Regions from separate parts of the Micrococcus sp. TA1 genome, predicted to be linked through region 1. Evidence: riboswitches for the same ligand, from Rfam matches in the RefSeq annotation. Region 1 holds a riboswitch; each other region holds the start of a gene.
The links. A riboswitch is a leader RNA that binds a small molecule or an ion and turns the genes downstream of it on or off. The one in region 1 is predicted to bind S-adenosylmethionine.

Region 1 (4,394 bases):
CGCCGGCCATGATCGGGTCCAGTCCGGACCAGGCGTCCACGGAGCCGTTGGCCAGGGCGGAGTTGCCGTCGGCGTGCTGCAGGTTCTGCACGGTGACCTCGGACGGGTCCACTCCGGCCTCCTCGAGGGCCTGGATGAGGAAGAAGTACGGGTCCGTGCCCTTGGTGGCGGCCACGTTCTTGCCCACCAGGTCGGTGACCTCCGTGATGCCCGAGTCGGCGGTGGTGACCAGGGCCGCCCACTCCGGCTGGGAGTAGAGGCCGATCGTCTTGATCTCGGTGCCGTTGGCGCGGGCCAGCAGGGCCGCGGAGCCGGCGGTGGAGCCGACGTCGACGGCCTCTGCGCGCAGCGCCTCGTTGGCCTTGTTGGACCCCGCGGACTGGACCCAGTTGACGGTGACGCCCTCGTCGGAGAGCTCCTCCTCCAGCCAGCCCTTCTCCTTGATGACCAGGGAGAGCGGGTTGTAGGTGGCGAAGTCGATGTCCAGGGTGTCGGCACCGCCAGCCGGGGCACCGGCCTCGGCGGCGTCACCGCCCGAACCCTCCCCGGCCACGCACCCGGTGAGGGCGAGGGCGGAGACGGCGAGGACCGCGGCGGAGAGCGTGAGTCGGGAGCGCATGGTGGTGCCTTTCAGGACAGGGGATCGCACGGGGGCGGGGAGGGTGGAACAAGAGGGGCGGAAGGGTCGAGCAGGGGGCGGTCCGGGGACCGTGGGTGCCGGTCAGAGTCGGCGGGGCGGTGCCGCCGGTGCGGCACCGGAGCGGTCAGTGCCGGTGGGCATCGACGCCGAGGCCGTCGAGCAGCTCCGAGCGCAGCGCGGCCAGCTCGGCTGAGCCGCGGGGGCGCGGACGTGTCCCGGGCACGGTGAGGACCTTGCGGGCGGTGGCCCCGGCAGCGGCGCCGGGATCCTTGCCGAGCAGCAGGATGCGGTCGGCCAGCTGCAGTGCCTCGTCCACGTCGTGGGTGACCAGCAGGATGGTGGTGGCCGTGCGGGCATGGATGTCCAGGAGCAGGTCCTGCATCTTCAGCCGGGTCAGCGCGTCGAGGGCGCCGAACGGTTCGTCCAGCAGCAGCACGCCGGGGCGCCGGGCCAGTGCCCGGGCCAGCGAGGTCCGCTGGGCCATGCCGCCGGAGACCTCGCGGGGCCGGTGATCGGCGTGGGCGCCCAGCCCGACGAGATCGAGCAGCTCGTCCACGCGCTTCCGGCCCTCGCTGCGGCCCGTGCCGTGCGGCAGGCCCAGGGCCACGTTCTGGTGCAGGGTGCGCCAGGGCATCAGGCGCGGTTCCTGGAAGCCGACGGCGGTGCGTGGGTCATGGGCGGTGACCGGCTCGCCGCCGATGAGGATGTCCCCGGAGTTGCCGGTGTCCAGTCCGCCGGCGGCCCGCAGCAGGGTGGACTTGCCGCAACCGGAGGCGCCGAGGATGGCCAGCACCTCGCCGGGTTCCACGGTCAGGGTGATGTCCCGCAACACGGCCCGGGGGCCCTCGGCGGTGGGGAACGCGCGGCCGACGCCGCGGAACTCCACCGCAAGGCTCTCCGGTGCGTCCGGGGCGGTGGCGGCGCCCCGGGCCCGCGCGGGGGCGCGGCCGGCAGGGCTCAGTTCGGCAAGGGCAGTCATGGTGATCACTCTCCATCGCTTCTGGCATGAGCACCCTTGCCCGGTGAAGCGGAGGGTTGCTGCGGCGTCACGGAGCCAGATCTCTCGGCCGCTCTGGATGGTTGCGCGTCCAGTCAATCAGCCACCGGTGCCCTGCCGCAAACACGGTGGTCAGCGGATGGGTTCCGGCGTGACCTGCTGCGGGCTCCCGTGACGTGAGATGACGTCATGCGGTGTCACACAAGCGCTTCGTGAGGCGCAGACGGTCGCCGACCGCATTCCTGGACGGGCAGGCGTCGGTTTATGACGTCCGGTTGGCGTGCCTCGTCCAGCCACCCCCACAGTGGATCCGTAACCATCCAGAGCGGCCGAGAGATCTGGCTCGACGACGCCGCAGCAACCCGCCCGACAGGGGACAGGGTGCTACTGCCAGGACCGATGGAGGTATTCCTCGTGATTTCCCTGCGCCATGTCACCACCACGTTCCCGGTGGGCCGCGACACGTCCGTCCCGGGCCGGCCGCGTTCCTGGTGGCCCCGGCATCGTCCGGCTGCGGAACCCGGGTCGGTGCCCCGGCGCCGGTCCCTCACGGCGGTGGACGACGTCAGCCTCGAGGTCGAGCGCGGCTCCATCCACGGCATCATCGGGTTCTCGGGTGCCGGGAAGTCGACCCTGCTGCGGAACATCAACCTCCTGGAACGTCCGAGCGCGGGCGAGGTCTGGGTGGACGGTGACGAACTGACCGCGCTGTCGGCCGAGGCCCTGCGCGAGCGCCGCCATCAGATCGGCATGATCTTCCAGGGCTTCAACCTGGTCAACAACCACACGGCGCTGGGCAACGTCGAACTGAGCCTGAAGTTCGCCGGACTGTCCGACGGGCGGCAACGCCGGCGCCGGGCGGTGGAAGCGCTCGACCTGGTCGACCTGGCCGACAAGGCGGATTCCTATCCGGCACAGCTCTCCGGAGGCCAGAAGCAGCGGGTCGCCATCGCGCGAGCCCTGGCGACCGAACCGAACCTCCTGCTGTGCGACGAGCCGACCTCCGCGCTTGACCCCTTCACCACTGCCACCGTGCTTCAGTACCTGGCGGACATCAATCACCGGCTCGGCATCACGGTGGTCATCGTGACCCATGAGATGGAGGTCATCAAGGCCCTCGCCGACGACGTCTCCGTGATGGAGGACGGCCGGATCGTGGAACGTTTCACCGTCCCCGACCTGACCTCGGGCCGTTTCGTCCCGACCACGTCGATCGGGCGCTACCTGGTGTCGGAGGGGATCAGCGTGGACCGCCACCGGTCGGCGGAGGTGCCCGAGGCCCTGGAGCTCCGCGAGCCCTCCCGGGAACGGCGTCAGCACTCCGTTCACGCTGTCACCGCAGGGGCGGTGAACTGACGTGGAGCGCGTCACCGAACTCCTGCCGGAACTCACGTTCGCCCTCGGCCAGACCTTCGTCATGATCGCCGTGGCGATCCCCGTGGCCGTCGTCCTCGGAACGCCGCTGGGCATCTGGCTCTTCACCCGGGCACCGGCAGGCATCGCGCCGTCGCCCCGGGCGCACCGGATCGTCTCGGGACTGGTCAACGCCGTGCGTTCGTTCCCGTTCCTGATCCTGCTGATCGCCATCATCCCCCTCACCCGGTTGCTCGTCGGCACCACGGTGGGGACGGCAGCGGCGATCGTCCCCCTCACCGTCAACGCCATTCCGTACTTCGCCCGGCTCGTGGAGCAGAACATGACCCAGCTCGGCGGGGGTGCCATCGAGGCTGCCCGTGCCATGGGGGCCACGCGCGGGCAGATCATCCGCAACATCCTGCTGGTCGACGCCCGGCCGGCGATCATCGGATCGATCACCATCACCACGGTCAGCTTCATCTCGTACTCCGCCATGGTCGGGCTCGTCGGCGGCGGTGGCATCGGCGACTTCGCCATCCGTTACGGCTACTACCGGTACGAGACCGAGGTGATGATGGCGGCCATCGTCATCATGCTGGCGCTCGTGTCCCTGGTGCAGTTCAGCGGAGCACGCCTGGTGCACGCGACCGACAAACGCATCACCTGACCGTCCGCGTCCGACTCACCCCGGTCCAGCCGCAGCGGTCTGTGCCGTTCGCCTCTCCGCTTCCCTCTCCCTCTCCCTAACCCTCTCCGTCGCCGGTGACGGACCTCCCCTGCCGTGGCCCGGCCCCGTCGCGCTCGTCGCGCGACGCTGCTCCGCCGTGCCCGCCCCCCGCTGTTGAAAGGAACTCCCATGACCATCCACGCCTCACCCCTCACCCGCTTCGGCGCCGCATGCCGGGTTGCGGGAACCCGGGCCGTCCGATTGCTCGCCCTCGCCTCCGTGGCGGGCCTCGCCCTGACATCGTGCGGACTGTCCCAGGCAGCCGGCGGTCCCGACGAGGACCGGACCATCTCGATGATCGTCACGGAGTCGGCTCCGTACCAGGAGCCCACGGAGCTGGTAAAGGAGAGGCTCGCCGAGGACGGATGGACGTTGGAGACCACGTACGTCACGGACATCATCCAGCCGAACCAGACGGTGGAGCAGGGGGAGTACGACGTGAACTTCTTCCAGCACCTGGCCTACCTCGAACAGTTCAACCGGGACAACAACACCGCCGTGGAACCGGTGTTCTCCGTCTACTACGGGCGCAGCGGCGTCTTCTCGCTCAAGCACGACTCCTTCGACGACCTCCCGGACGGTGCCAAGGTCTCCATCCCGGTGGACACCAGCAACAACGGCCGTGCGCTCAAGCTGATCGAGGAAGCCGGCCTGATCGAGCTGGATGCCTCGAA
Region 2 (4,394 bases), on a different contig from region 1:
GAACCGCGAACCCCACGGGGTGCCGTCCGCGTCCAGCGAGGACGGACCGGTCGTCCCGTAGCAGCCGCCCAGCATGTTGGGGGCCACCACGAACCACTGATCGGTGTCCACCGGCGCGCCCGGTCCGATGATGCCCTCCCACCAGCCGGCCTCCGGTTCCCCGGTGGAGGCGGCCACGTGGGTGGAACCGGTCAGGGCGTGCAGCACCAGCACGGCGTTGGACCTGTCCGCGTTCAGCGTGCCCCAGGTCTCGTAGGCGATCTCCACGGCGGGCAGGTGACCGCCGGCCTCGAAGTCGAAGGCGCCGATCCGCCGGGAGTGCAGGCCGCCGTCGGGAAGGGCGGTGCGGGTCTGGTGGGGGCTGGTCATGGTCATGGGGGTCCCTCCGTGCCTCACGCGCTGACGTTGGCGGCGGCGAACCCCTCCTCGAGGTCCGCCAGGATGTCATCGATGCTCTCCACGCCCACCGAGAGCCGGACCAGGCCGGGGGTGACACCGGCGGCGCGCTGCTCGGCCTCCGTCAACTGGGAGTGCGTGGTGGAGGCCGGGTGGATGACGAGCGAACGGATGTCGCCGATGTTGGCCACCTGGTGGTGCAGGCGCAGGGCGTCCACGAACCGCGCGCCGGCCTCGCGGCCACCGGCGATCTCGAAGGACACGAAGCCGCCGGCGCCCTGGGGCAGGTACTGCTGCGCGCGCTCGTACCAGGGGCTGGATGCCAGGCCCGGGTAGATCACGGCCTCGGCCTGGGCGTGGCCGTCCAGGTAGTCGGCGACCCTCTGCGCGTTGGCCACGTGACGCTCCATCCGCAGGGACAGGGTCTCCAGGCCGAGGTTGAGCAGGAAGGCGTTGAACGGGCTGATCGAGCTGCCGAGGTCGCGCAGCAACTGCACGCGGGCCTTCAGGATGTAGGCGAGGTTGGCACCGAGGATGCCCCCGACGCCCAGGTCCCGGGCGAACACCAGTCCGTTGTAGCTCTCGTCCGGGGTGTTGAAGCCCGGGAAGCGCTCCGGCTGGGAGGCGTAGTCAAAGGTCCCGGCGTCCACGATGACCCCGCCCATGGCCACGGCGTGGCCGCCGAGGTACTTGGTGGCCGAGTGCACGACCACGTCCGCGCCGTGCTCGATCGGCCGCAGCAGGTAGGGGGTGGCCAGGGTGTTGTCCACGATGAACGGCACGCCGGCGGCGTGGGCGACGTCGGCGATGCCCCGCAGGTCCGGCACGTCCCCGCGCGGGTTGCCGAGGGACTCGGCGAACAGCAGCTTCGTGGTGTCCCGGACGGCGCCCGTCCACTCCTCCAGGTCGTCCGGGTCCTGGACGAAGGTGGTGGTGATGCCGATCTTGGCCAGGGTGTGCTTGAACAGGTTCTGGGTGCCGCCGTAGAGGGAGGCCGAGACCACCACGTGGTCCCCCGCACCGGCGAGGTTGAGCACGGAGAAGGTGGTGGCCGCCTGCCCGGAGGCCAGCAGCAGGGCGCCCACCCCGCCCTCGAGGGCGGCGATCTTGCCCTCCACGGCCTCCTGGGTCGGGTTGCCGATGCGGGTGTAGATGGGCCCGAGGTCCTTCAGGGCGAACCGGTCGGCGGCGACCTCGTGGGAGGGGAAGTCGAAGGAGTTGGACTGGATGATCGGCAGCGCGGTGGCGCCGAAGGGGTTGACCTCCGGGATGCCGGCGTGCACCTGCCGGGTCTCGAAGCCCCAGTTCGCGGCGGAGTCCGTGGCGCCGGCCGGGTCGGTGTCCGGGGTGGCCTGGTTCGGGGTGTCAGTCATCGACATGGCTCCTGTATCCGTCCAGGGCCACCCGGTGGCATCACGGTGCCGTGAAGCATGCCGCGCCGTGGTGGCCCGCGCTTGCAGGTGCCGGTCGACACCCGCCTGGTCCTCACCCGGGGCACCCCACCGCGAGCTGGAGGGTTGCCGGCCAGCAAGCCGGGGCTCGATGCTGGCGCTCATGACCTGCGCCCAGTCTGCCAGATCGGTGCGAGCGGGTCATCCCGTTCGGTCACAGTGTGACCGCGGCCCCGCCGGAGTGTGATCTGCGCAACTTTTCAAGTGAGGGTAACCTAAGCGATCTCCGCCACGGGGAAGTGGGACGATATGGGCATGATGCGCCTTGATCACGTCTCGTACGCCGTCGGCCCCGAAGAGGGCCTCCCCGCCGCGGTGGCCCGGATCGCCGATGCCCTGGGCATCGAGCGAGTCAAGGGCGGGGTCCACCCCCGCTTCGGCACCCGCAACGCCATCTTCCCGTTGCGCAAGCACCAGTACCTGGAGGTCGTCGAGGTACTCGACCACCCCTCCTCCGGCAAGGCCCCGTTCGGACAGGCCGTGCGCGCCCGCTCCGAGATGGGCGGCGGCTGGATGGGCTGGTGCGTGGCCGTGGACGACCTGGCCCCGTTCGAGGAACGGCTCGAGCGCCAGTCCGTTCCGGGCAACCGCAAGTTCCCGGACGGCCGCGAGCTGACCTGGCGCCAGATCGGCATCAAGGGCCTCATCGCCGACCCGCAGGTGCCCTACCTGCTGCGCTGGGATGACGGCATGGAGGAGCTGCACCCCTCCCGCGCCGCGGAGCCGCAGGCGGAGCTGTCCTCCATCACGATCGCCGGATCGCGGGACCGGGTGCGGGGCTGGCTGGGACTGGACGACCCCGAGCAGAGGGTCGAGGACCTCAACGTCATCTACGAGTCCCCCTCCGGCACGCCCGGCATCCTCGAGGTCACCTTCGAGACCCCCAAGGGCACCGTCACCCTCTGACGCGCCCCGCGGCCCCCGCCCCCTCCCGGCCCCCGGCCCGGTGGGCGGGGGCCTTCGCGTCCAGGACGCCCGCCGGTCCCGCGTGGAGCCGACCGGAACAGGCGGCGCGGGCCGGGCTCAGGTGCCGAACAGCCCCAGCCGGGCCAGGGCCGGGTAGGCCACGAACCCGGTCACGTCCAGCAGCAGGTGGGCCACGACCAGGGGCATCACGCGCCGGTAGCGCACGTACAGCGCACCGAACACCAATCCCATGAGCAGGTTCCCCACTCCCGGCCCGATCCCCTGGTACAGGTGATAGGCCCCGCGCAGGACCGCGCATCCCACCACCACGGTCGTGGCGTTCAGGGGGACGACGGCGCCGCTCGCCCAGGTGCGCAGCCCACCGGGCTCGCCGGGCCGGGCCGGGTCCAGCCCGGACCTCAGTTGCTGCAGGTAGCCGAGCCGGTCGAAGAGCCAGGCCACCACGATGACCTCCTCCAGCAGCGCGTGCCGCAGCGCGGAGAGCACCAGGACCGGGGTGGTCCACCAGTACTCGTCCAGCGCGCTGCCCACGATGGCCGTGGTTACCCCGGCCGCCCGCCCGGCCGCGTAGACCGCCAGGGTCCCCAGGCCGATCGCCACGAACAGGGCCCCGCCCCAGGCCAGGTCGGCCCCCGGACGACGGGCGTCCAGGCCGAAGGTCCGGAACGGATTGCGGCCGCGGATCACCAGCAGGTGGAACACCAGCAGTACCGGCACCAGGGCGAAGACGATGTCCAGCAGCTGGTACGTGAGGTCCCAGTACTGCCGGTCCGCCAGCGGCGGGTTCAGCGTGGTGGTCTGCCCGGACAGCGGGCCCCGGCTCATCTTCTCCAGCAGGTTGACGATCGCGTAGACGGCCGACTGGCCCAGGGACAGCCCGAGCACGATCGCGATCTCCCAGCGGACCGTGCCGGCCGAGGGCGGGGTGATGGCCGAGGGGCGCAGGCGGTCGGTCGGCCGGGAGGCTGCGGGGGTGCTCACCGCACCAGTGTAGGAAGGGCCGCCGAGGGACACCCGCAGCGACCGGCGGATCGCGGCCCCGGGCCCGGTTACCGTGGATCCATGGCCTCCCCACCCACCGCAGCCGACCTCGCGCTCGCCCGTGCCGCCTCCGCGCGTCCGCTGGTCAGCGCCTCCCCCGCGGCGGCGGACCGGCTGGCCACGGCGGACTGGTCCGCGGGCACCGTGGAGGAGGGCGGGCAATTCCACCGTGTGCTGGTGCTGCCCGGTGTGGGGGCGGTGAGGATGGCCCGGAACGCGGTGGCCGCCGGGCGGCTGCCGGCGAACGTCGCGCTCGTGCAGGCCCTGACGAGCACGGCCCAGCTCCCCGTCGCCCTGCCCGTGCCCCTCACCGAGGTGGTCACCGGTGCGGACGGGACGGCCGCCGTGGTGCAGGAGTACCTGCCCGGCCGGGCGCATCCCCCGCACGAGGGCGACCCGGTGGTGCTGCGCGGACTGTGCGAGGCGCTGGCGGCCGTGGACACCGCCGCCCTGGAACCGCACCTGGGCCCGCCGTTCGCCTACCGCGGGCCGTGGACGGCCGAACGCGTGCGGACGGTGCGCCAGCTGCCGGCGCGCCTGCGGGAGACCTACGGCGGGCAATTGTGGGACGGCGAGTGG
Region 3 (4,394 bases), on a different contig from region 1:
ACCTGGACCTCGAGGACCCGGTGGTGCTGGACGCCCACACCCGCGCCAACGTCGCCCTGTCCGAGGCCACCGTCGTGGTCTCGGAGCTGATCCTCGAGGCCACGAACCAGATCTTCGAGTCCGGTGGCGCCTCCGCCACGGACGCCTCGCGGCACCTGCACCGGCACTGGCTGAACGCCCGCACCGTCGCCAGCCACACCCCGCTGATCTACCGCACCCAGGCGGTCGGGGACCACCGGATCAACGGCACCGTCCCGCCGTTCCACTCCACCGCCCGCAACTCCGACCCGCGGGCCGGCGCCACGGCCGCCGGCGCGGGAGCGCCCACCGCATCCACCACCGAAGGAGCATGATGACCACGACATCCGAACGACGCGCCCCGCTCGCCGGTTCCCCGGCCACGGCAGGGACACCCGGCCGGCCCGCGGACCACCCCGCCGACCGGTCCGCAGCGCGGTTCGTGCAGGTCCGCGAGCGCCTGGACCCGGTCTTCCGGTCCATCGCATCGAGCGCGGCCGCGCGGGAGGCGGACCGGATCATCGACCGCGACGCCGTGCGCCGCCTCGCCGAGGCCGGCTTCACCTCGTTGCGCGTGCCGGTGGAGTACGGCGGCGCCGGCCTGAGCTTCGCCCAGTCCGCGGAGCTGATCGTCGAGCTCGCCGCCGCGGACTCCAACCTGACCCAGGCGCTGCGTGCCCACCTGATCAACCAGGAGAACGTGCTGGGCCACCCGGACGCGGCCTTCCGGGACCGCTGGCTGCGCCGTCTGGGCGCGGGGGCCGTCGTCGGGAACGCCATCACCGAGGTCAACAACGCGGTGGGGGAGGGGACCACCCGGCTGGTGCAGGACGCCGAGGGCACCTGGCGGCTCAACGGCACCAAGTACTACTCGACCGGGTCCCTGTACGCGGACTGGATCATCGTGGCGGCGGTCGACGCCCGCGGTGAGGAGATCGCCGCGACCGTGCCCGCGGACGCCCCCGGTGTCCGGCTCCTGGACGACTGGGACGGGTTCGGCCAGCAGCTCACGGCCTCGGGGACCACGGTGTTCGACAACACCCCGGTCGACCCGGAGGAGGTCTACACCTCCGGCCTGGACGACGGCACCCGCGTGGCCACCGGCCAGGCGTCCTGGCAGTTCCTGCACCTGGCGACCCTGACGGGCATCGCCGAGGCGATCGTGCGTGACGCCGGGGACTACGTACGCGGCCGGCGCCGGTCCTTCAGTCACGGGGTGACCGAACTGCCCCGTGACGACGCCCAGGTGCTGCAGGTGGTCGGTGAGCTCTCCTCGGCGGCCTTCGCCTCCCGCGTGGCGCTCGACGCGGTGGTCGCCGCCCTGGGAGGAATCCTCGAACGCGAGGCCGGGGGCGAGGTGCTGCCGGAGGAGGACGTCAACGCCCTGTACGTCCGCGTCTACCAGGCCCAGCAGGTGATCGCGAAGAACGTGCTGGCCGCCGCGACCCAGCTGTTCGAGGTGGGCGGGGCCTCGGCCACGAGCCAGTCGAGGCGCCTGGACCGGCACTGGCGCAACGCGCGCGTGCTGGCCAGCCACAATCCGCTCATCTACCGCGCGCGGATCATCGGCGAGTGGGAGGTCAACGCCACCCCGCCGTCGCGGTCCTACCGCATCGGTTCCGCCTGACCCACGGTCCTGGCCTGCGCCACCGGCCCCCGTCGTGCACCGCACGGCGGGGGCCTTCGCGTGCCCGGCCCGCGCAGATGTCGCCGTATGTCCCCCCGGCGTCATGGAAGGACCCGGTGGCCCTCGCCCCGGCCGGGGATGACGGGACGTTAACCGGTGCCGGCGGATCCCTTGGCGGGACCGGCGCCGGGGTCTACGCTCGGTAACGGAATCACGAGATCCGGCCATAAGCCCTGGCTGACCGGACAGCAACCCTCTCGCTGTAGTGGGGTGCTCCAGGTGATGATTCGGCCGGCACGCACCCGTGACCGGCAAGTACGGCACCCCGCCCGGTGCATCGAGGCCGCCTGCGCGCGCCCCGGTGCGTTCCGGGCATCCCCGGAGTGCCACCGACCGGGAAGAGACACCATGGCCCCCATCGCCCGCACGCCCCTGCACTTCAACGCTTTCGTCATGAACACCACCAGTCACATCCACCACGGCCAGTGGCGTCGCCCCGACGCCGGGCAGGCCGAGTTCACCGACGTCCGCACCTGGATCGACCTGGCCCGCACCCTCGAGGCCGCGAGGTTCGACGCCATGTTCTTCGCGGACGTCGTCGGCCACTACGGCGACGCCGACGCCGACTACTCCGTGTACGTCAACGAGGGCCTGCAGATCCCCTCCAACGACCCGACCGTGCTGCTCGGCGCGCTGGCCGTGGTGACCGAGCACCTGGGCCTGGCCACCACCTCCAACGTCTTCCAGTCCCACCCGTTCCAGTTCGCCCGCCAGCTCTCCACGCTCGACCACATCTCGAACGGCCGGATCGCCTGGAACATCGTCACCGGGACCCAGGACAACGGTTCACGCAACTTCGGCCTGCCACGGCTGACCGACCACGCCGAGCGCTACGCCTGGGCCGAGGAGTACGTGGACGTCGCCTACAAGCTCTGGGAGGGCTCGTGGGACGAGGGAGCGGTCGTCAAGGATCGGCAGGGCTCCCGGTACTCGGACCCGGCGAAGGTCCACAAGATCCACCACGAGGGCCGGCGCTACTCGGTGGAGGGCCCGCACCTGCCCTCACCGTCCCCGCAGCGGACACCGCTGCTGTACCAGGCGGGATCCTCCGCCTCCGGCCGGGACTTCGCCGCCCGCAACGCCGAGGCCGTGTTCCTCATCGCGGCGACCCCGGACATCGCCCGCCAGCAGATCGAGGACACCCGCCGCCGCGCCGTCGAGGCCGGCCGGGCACCGGAGGACATCAAGTTCTTCCAGGGCCTGAGCTTCGTCATCGGCGAGACGGAGCAGCAGGCCCGGCGCACGCTGGCCGAGTACGAGGAGTACGCCTCCGTGGAGGGCTACCTGGCCCACGCCGCCCTGGTCGACCCGGACGGCCGTGTCTACCCTCCCGAGACCCCGTTGAAAGACCTGGAGACCAACACCCAGAAGGGCTTCTCCGAGTGGACCTCCAAGGCCATCACGGACCGCGAGCCCGTGGTCGCCGACGTCGCCTGGCGCAGCCACCGCAACAACCGCCTGGTGGGCACCCCCGAGCAGATCGCGGACCGGCTCCAGGACTGGCAGGACGCCGGCGTGGACGGCATCAATGTCATCAACTGGGTGATCCCCGGTTCCTTCGAGGAGTTCGCGGACCAGGTCCTGCCCGTGCTGCGCGAGCGCGGCCTGGCGCAGTCCGAGTACGCGCCGGGCACCCTGCGCCAGAAGCTCTTCGGCCGGGACCGCCTGCCCCAGACGCACCCGGCCGCCCGGTACCGGGGCGCCTTCGCCACCGTGCCGACCGGGGCCTGAGCCCCACCACCCACTTCTGCCTGCGCTGGATCACGGCGAAAGGAACCCCATGAGCACCCCACCTTCCCCGAGCGCGCCCGGACTCCGGACGACGCCCCGCACCCCTCGACTCCCCGGGCCCCGGACCACCGGGCTCGCCGTCCTGACCGCGGCCACGCTGGTCCTGAGCGCCTGCTCCGCAGGTCCCGGCACCGGTCGCGGCGCCGGAACGGATCCCGACGCCGGCCCGGACCAGGCGGCGCTGACCGGCGCCGCCGGTGCCGGGCCGGTCCAGGGCGGCGTGATCGAGTACGGCCACCTCCAGGAGCCCAACTGCATCTTCGGCGGCTGGATCCAGGAGAACTTCACCGCCCGCCAGGTCCTGGACAACCTGGTGTCCCACACCGAGGACGGCTCGGTGGTCCCCTGGATCGCCACCGGCTGGGAGGTGTCGGAGGACGGCCGGGCCTGGACGCTGCGGCTGCGCGAGGACGTGACCTTCACGGACGGCACCGCCCTGGACGCCGAGGCCGTGGCCTACAACTTCGATTACTGGCTGGACGGCGGCAACGGCACCGCCGCCGCCCACCTCGGCGGGTTCTACGACCACTCGGAGGTGCTGGACGAGCACACCGTCCGGATCCACCTGTCCGCCCCGTTCTCCCCGTTCCTGTCCACCATCTCCCAGTCCTACTTCGGCCTGCAGTCACCCACGGCCCTGCAGTCCCGCACCGATGAGGAGAACTGCACCGAGCCCATCGGCTCCGGGCCGTTCACCGTCAAGGACTGGAAGCGCGGGGAGTACATCGAGTTCGAGCGCAATGACGACTACGACTGGGCGCCGCAGAACGCCCGGCACCGGGGCCCGGCCCACGTGGCGGGCATCCGGTGGAACATCGTCCCGGACAACACGTCCCGGTACGGTTCGCTGCTGTCCGGGGAGATGGATGCGATCGGCGAGGTGCCGGCCGTGAACATC
Region 4 (4,394 bases), on a different contig from region 1:
CGGTCGCTGGCCCCCGCCAGGGCGTTGTGTTCCGGTCCGGGAAGTCATGCTGGTCCTCCGTGATAGGGGATCGAATGGGCGGCCAAGGGCAGGGCCTCCTACTCCGCGGTGTAGTCGGCCCAGATCTGTGCGGAGTTGTCCACGGTGATCTTGTCGGTGAACTCGACCACCCCGCCCTGATAGTCCTCGTACCACTGCTCGACCTCGTCGGACTGGTAGGCCTCCTGCAGCACTCGTGCGGCTTCGGTATCCCGGAACTCCGGTTTGGCGGTCAGCACCACGGAGAACGGCAGTTCGACGTCCGGATCGCTCTCCAGGATCAGTTGCGTCTCGTCGACGTCGTAGCCGGCCTCGGCGATCAGACGGATGAATCCGAACCCGGCGTCGACGTCGGGCAGGGTCTGCGCCAGCGACTGCTGGTCCACCTCGATGAACGTCAGGTTCTTCGGATTCGCGACGATGTCCTGCTGAGAAATCTCGGTCACGGACTTCTCCGGATCCAGCTTGATCAGCCCGGTTTCCTCAAGCAGCTTCAACGCCCGGCCGTTGTTGGACGTGTCGACCGGGATGGAGATCTGCGCGCCGTCCGGGAGGTCCTCGAACGAGCCGTGCTTCGTGGAGAAGAACCCGCTGCGCCCGTAGTAGATGGAGAAGATCGGCTCCAGCGCGGTGTCGTTGTCCGTATTGAATTGGTCGAGATAGGCGATGTGCTGGAAGAAGTTGACGTCGTACTCCCCCTGCTGGACCGTCTGATTCGGCTGGATGATGTCCGTGACGTAGGTGGTTTCCAGGGTCCAGCCGTCCTGGGCCAGCTGCTCCTTCACCAGTTCGGTCGGTTCCTGATACGGCGCCGACTCGGTGACGATCATGGAAATGGTGCGGTCCTCATCCACGTTCCCGGCGTTCTGGGCCAGACCGCAGGAGGTCAGGGCGAGGCCGGCAACCGCAGCCAGGGCCGGGATGCGCACGGCGTCGATCCGACGGCGTCGGGCGGTAGTGGAGTGCTGGTGCGAAGACATGGGAGTCCTTTCGGGGGTACGGATGACAGGTCGTGACGCAGCACAGGATCGGGAGGATCCCTGCGCGAGAAGTGAGCGAAGTCGCCGCCTCAGTCCATTCGGCGCCGTCGTCGGCTGGTACGTCGGGCGGGTCGGGTGGGATGCGGGGCTGTCAGGTGATGCGCTTGTCCGTGAGGCGGACCAGGCGGTTGCCGGTGAACTGCACGACCGAGACGAGCAGGAGCATGATGGCGACCGCCACGAGCATGACCTCGGTTTCATAGCGGTAGTAGCCGTAGCGGATGGCGAAGTCACCGATACCGCCGCCGCCGACGAGGCCGACCATGGCGGAGTAGGAGATGAAGCTGACGGCCGTGATCGTGATCGATCCGATCAGCGCCGGCCGGGCATCGACCAGCAGGACGTTGCGGATGATCTGACCACGCGTGGCGCCCATGGCCCGGGCAGCCTCGACCGCCCCATTGCCCAACTGGGTCATGTTCTGCTCGACGAATCGGGCAAAGTACGGGATGGCATTGACCGTGAGTGGAACGATCGCCGCCGCCGTCCCGACCGTGGTGCCCACGATGAATCGGGTGGCGGGGATGATGGCGATGAGCAGGATGAGGAACGGGAACGAGCGGACCATGTTGACGAGTCCGGACACCACGCGGTGTGCCCTCGGGGACGGGGAGATGCCGTCCGGGGCGTGGGTGAAGAGCCAGATGCCCAGTGGCGTCCCCAGCAGTACTGCCAGGGGTATCGCCACGATGATCATGAGGAAGGTCTGGCCCAGTGCGAAGCTCAGCTCCGGAAGAAGGTCGATGACGCGATCCATTTCAGTGCCCCGCTTTCGTGCCGATGAGCTCCAACGCCGTCCGGTCCGCGGGTCCGCCCGCCGGTCCCGGGCCGGTCAGCAGTGAGTCATCACCGCCCCGGGCCGCTCCGCGGTCCACGGTGATGCCATCGGAAACGAGGTACCGCCCGATCGAGGTCTTCGGTTCGAAGGCCCCCGACCGCAGGCCGGCGGAGGTGAACTGTTCCACGATGCGCCCCTCCTCCATCACGGAGATGTCATCGGCCAGGGCCTTGACCACCTCCATCTCGTGGGTGACGAGCACGACGGTGATCCCCAGCTGGCGGTTAATATCGGCCAGATACTGCAGCACGGTGGCCGTGGTGAACGGGTCCAGTGCGGAGGTCGGCTCGTCGCAGAGCAGGACCTTCGGACGGGTGGCCAGCGCCCGGGCAATGGCCACCCGTTGCTTCTGCCCGCCGGAGAGCTGGGCCGGATAGGCCTCGGCCTTTGCCGTCAGGTCCACCAGTTCCAGGGCCTCCATGGCCCGCTGGCGCCGAGCCCGGGCATCGGCCACCCCTGCGAACTTCAGGCTCAACTCAACGTTGGCCACCGCAGTGTGGTTGTTGACCAGGTTGAACCCCTGGAAAATCATCCCGATGTGGTGTCGCCTCCGGCGCAACTCCTCCGTGGACAGGGACGTGAGCTCCTCGCCCTCCACCCACACCTCACCGGACGAGGGACGCTCCAGCAGGTTGATGTTGCGGAGCAGGGTGGACTTGCCGGCACCTGAGAAACCGATGATCCCGTGGATGGATCCACTGGGAATGTCCAAAGACACGTCATCCACCGCGGTCAAGATCCTGCCCTTACCGGAAACGCCCGCAGCAGGCACGGCTCGGGGACGACCCCGGCGAAGAAGCGACCGACTGCCCGGTCGCGGACCCGATCGGTCTCGCACCGCCGTGAACGTCGTCGTGACATGCCGCAGAGAAATCATGTGAAACCTCCATCGTTCCTGGCGGTAGCACCCGCTTCCGCAGGACGGTGGGTTGCTGCGGCGTCATCGAGCCAGATCTCTCGGCCGCTCTGGATGGGAACAGACCTAGGTAACCAGCGACCTGCGCCACAGACCATTCGTCAAGTCACGCGGTGACACCTGGACGCGTCCGGGGCGACGGAACCCGGAATCGGCCCCAAAACCCCTCCAAGATGACGCTCCGTTGAGCCCGGGGTGCATTTCCCTGTTCCGCGGCTCACCACGCGGCGCCTCGTTACTTTTCGCCTAACCCGGTCCTGAGTCAAGATGCGGGTGTGTTGGCCGGATAACCCCGACAAGATACCCACCCCCAGTCGTTGATCATCCGGGGAGTCACGGCACCGGGGCCTGTGAACTGCAGAGGTACGTGACCGGGTTCCCCGATCGTCGGTGGCGCACTCTCAGACTGAGTGTCGTCTGGCATCCAAAAGAACTGAGACACCCGCCCCTGCAGGAGCGAGCGGATCACGCGGTCTCCGGCTGGCTCCAGCATCCGAAGTTCCCCTCCGCTGACAGCATCTCCCTACATATCAGAGGAGATATTCGGGGAGGTTGGCCAGCCGGGTGTCCAACCTCCCCTGAACATCACGCTGAGACGACGTCAACCGCGGACCTATTCCGGTGCTTGTCCGCAGGATGGCCGGCCGGAACCCAGGGTCCGTGACCCAAGACTCGTTCCCTCAGCGTTTCCCCTTCCTGGTACGAGGTGCGGTAGCGCCCGCGCCGCTGGAGCTCCGGTACGACCAGCTCCACGAAATCGGTGAGTGTGTCCGGCACGTGGTACTGGCGCAGGTTGATCGCATCGAGGCCGTCCTCGTCCATCCAACGCTCGATCTCATCGGCCACCTCCTCAACCGTCCCGATCGCCCTATGGGCCAACCGCAAGAATCGAAATTCCTCCCGGAACTCTCCCACCGTGCGGTGACGACCGAACCGGTCCGCCGCGCCACCCTCGGGCAAGTCCCCCGAGGCCACGAGGTCTCCAATGATGGCCTGGTCGGGGAAATCGTCGTAGGTCACCGGGGACTCCGTCCACGCCAGTGCCCCCTCGAAGGAGATGTAGGAGTCATACGTTCGGGCCTTGTTCAGCGCTTCCTCGCGGGTGCGCCCGACGATGACGTCGACCAGGGCGGTGGTCTTTACCGACCCCGGCTGCCGGCCGTGGGCGGCGGCTGCGGCATGGACCTCTCTGACCAGGGCGGCCGATTCCGCGCGTGTGGCCCCACCGACGAGGATGAGTTCGGCGTTCTTGGCCGCATAGGCCACCCCGCGGGTGCTGCCTGAGGCCTGGGCCAGGAACGGGACGCGCTGCGGTGAGGGGTGGACGATCGATGCCCCGTTGACCACGAAGTGCTCCCCGGTGTGCTCGATCCGGTGGATGGATCCGGGCCGGGCATAGACGCGCGCGTCCTTGTCTGCCGCGACCGCACCGACATCCCAGGAGCCTTCCCACAACTGGTAGGCCACGTCGATGAACTCATCGGCGCGGGCGTAGTACTCCTGCGGTTCCAAGGGCTTGTCCCAACCCTCCTTGCGCGCCGTGGACCCGGTGTTGGAGAAC

Region 2: it holds a riboswitch for S-adenosylmethionine, as region 1 does, so the genes downstream of both, GGQ69_RS02295 (O-acetylhomoserine aminocarboxypropyltransferase/cysteine synthase family protein) here and GGQ69_RS13800 (ABC transporter ATP-binding protein) in region 1, are expected to answer to the same signal.
Region 3: it holds a riboswitch for S-adenosylmethionine, as region 1 does, so the genes downstream of both, GGQ69_RS15425 (LLM class flavin-dependent oxidoreductase) here and GGQ69_RS13800 (ABC transporter ATP-binding protein) in region 1, are expected to answer to the same signal.
Region 4: it holds a riboswitch for S-adenosylmethionine, as region 1 does, so the genes downstream of both, GGQ69_RS01305 (ATP-binding cassette domain-containing protein) here and GGQ69_RS13800 (ABC transporter ATP-binding protein) in region 1, are expected to answer to the same signal.

Annotation. Positions count from the first base shown of each region.
Region 1 is NZ_JACHNW010000003.1:10,226-14,619, reverse strand. Features, by position in the region: gene GGQ69_RS13805 (aliphatic sulfonate ABC transporter substrate-binding protein) at 1-619, opposite strand, end outside; gene GGQ69_RS13800 (ABC transporter ATP-binding protein) at 765-1,619, opposite strand; SAM riboswitch class I at 1,629-1,723, opposite strand; SAM riboswitch class I at 1,951-2,043, shown strand; gene GGQ69_RS13795 (methionine ABC transporter ATP-binding protein) at 2,037-2,993, shown strand; gene GGQ69_RS13790 (methionine ABC transporter permease) at 2,995-3,660, shown strand; gene GGQ69_RS13785 (MetQ/NlpA family ABC transporter substrate-binding protein) at 3,850-4,394, shown strand, end outside.
Region 2 is NZ_JACHNW010000001.1:557,545-561,938, reverse strand. Features, by position in the region: gene GGQ69_RS02300 (homoserine O-acetyltransferase) at 1-375, opposite strand, end outside; gene GGQ69_RS02295 (O-acetylhomoserine aminocarboxypropyltransferase/cysteine synthase family protein) at 393-1,769, opposite strand; SAM riboswitch class IV at 1,842-1,956, opposite strand; gene GGQ69_RS02290 (VOC family protein) at 2,097-2,753, shown strand; gene GGQ69_RS02285 (CPBP family intramembrane glutamic endopeptidase) at 2,871-3,755, opposite strand; gene GGQ69_RS02280 (aminoglycoside phosphotransferase family protein) at 3,837-4,394, shown strand, end outside.
Region 3 is NZ_JACHNW010000006.1:8,489-12,882, reverse strand. Features, by position in the region: gene GGQ69_RS15435 (acyl-CoA dehydrogenase) at 1-353, shown strand, start outside; gene GGQ69_RS15430 (acyl-CoA dehydrogenase family protein) at 350-1,645, shown strand; SAM riboswitch class IV at 1,855-1,969, shown strand; gene GGQ69_RS15425 (LLM class flavin-dependent oxidoreductase) at 2,054-3,436, shown strand; gene GGQ69_RS15420 (ABC transporter substrate-binding protein) at 3,486-4,394, shown strand, end outside.
Region 4 is NZ_JACHNW010000001.1:315,641-320,034, reverse strand. Features, by position in the region: gene GGQ69_RS01320 (LLM class flavin-dependent oxidoreductase) at 1-48, opposite strand, end outside; gene GGQ69_RS01315 (MetQ/NlpA family ABC transporter substrate-binding protein) at 99-1,019, opposite strand; gene GGQ69_RS01310 (methionine ABC transporter permease) at 1,171-1,836, opposite strand; gene GGQ69_RS01305 (ATP-binding cassette domain-containing protein) at 1,838-2,794, opposite strand; SAM riboswitch class I at 2,801-2,894, opposite strand; gene GGQ69_RS01300 (NtaA/DmoA family FMN-dependent monooxygenase) at 3,419-4,394, opposite strand, start outside.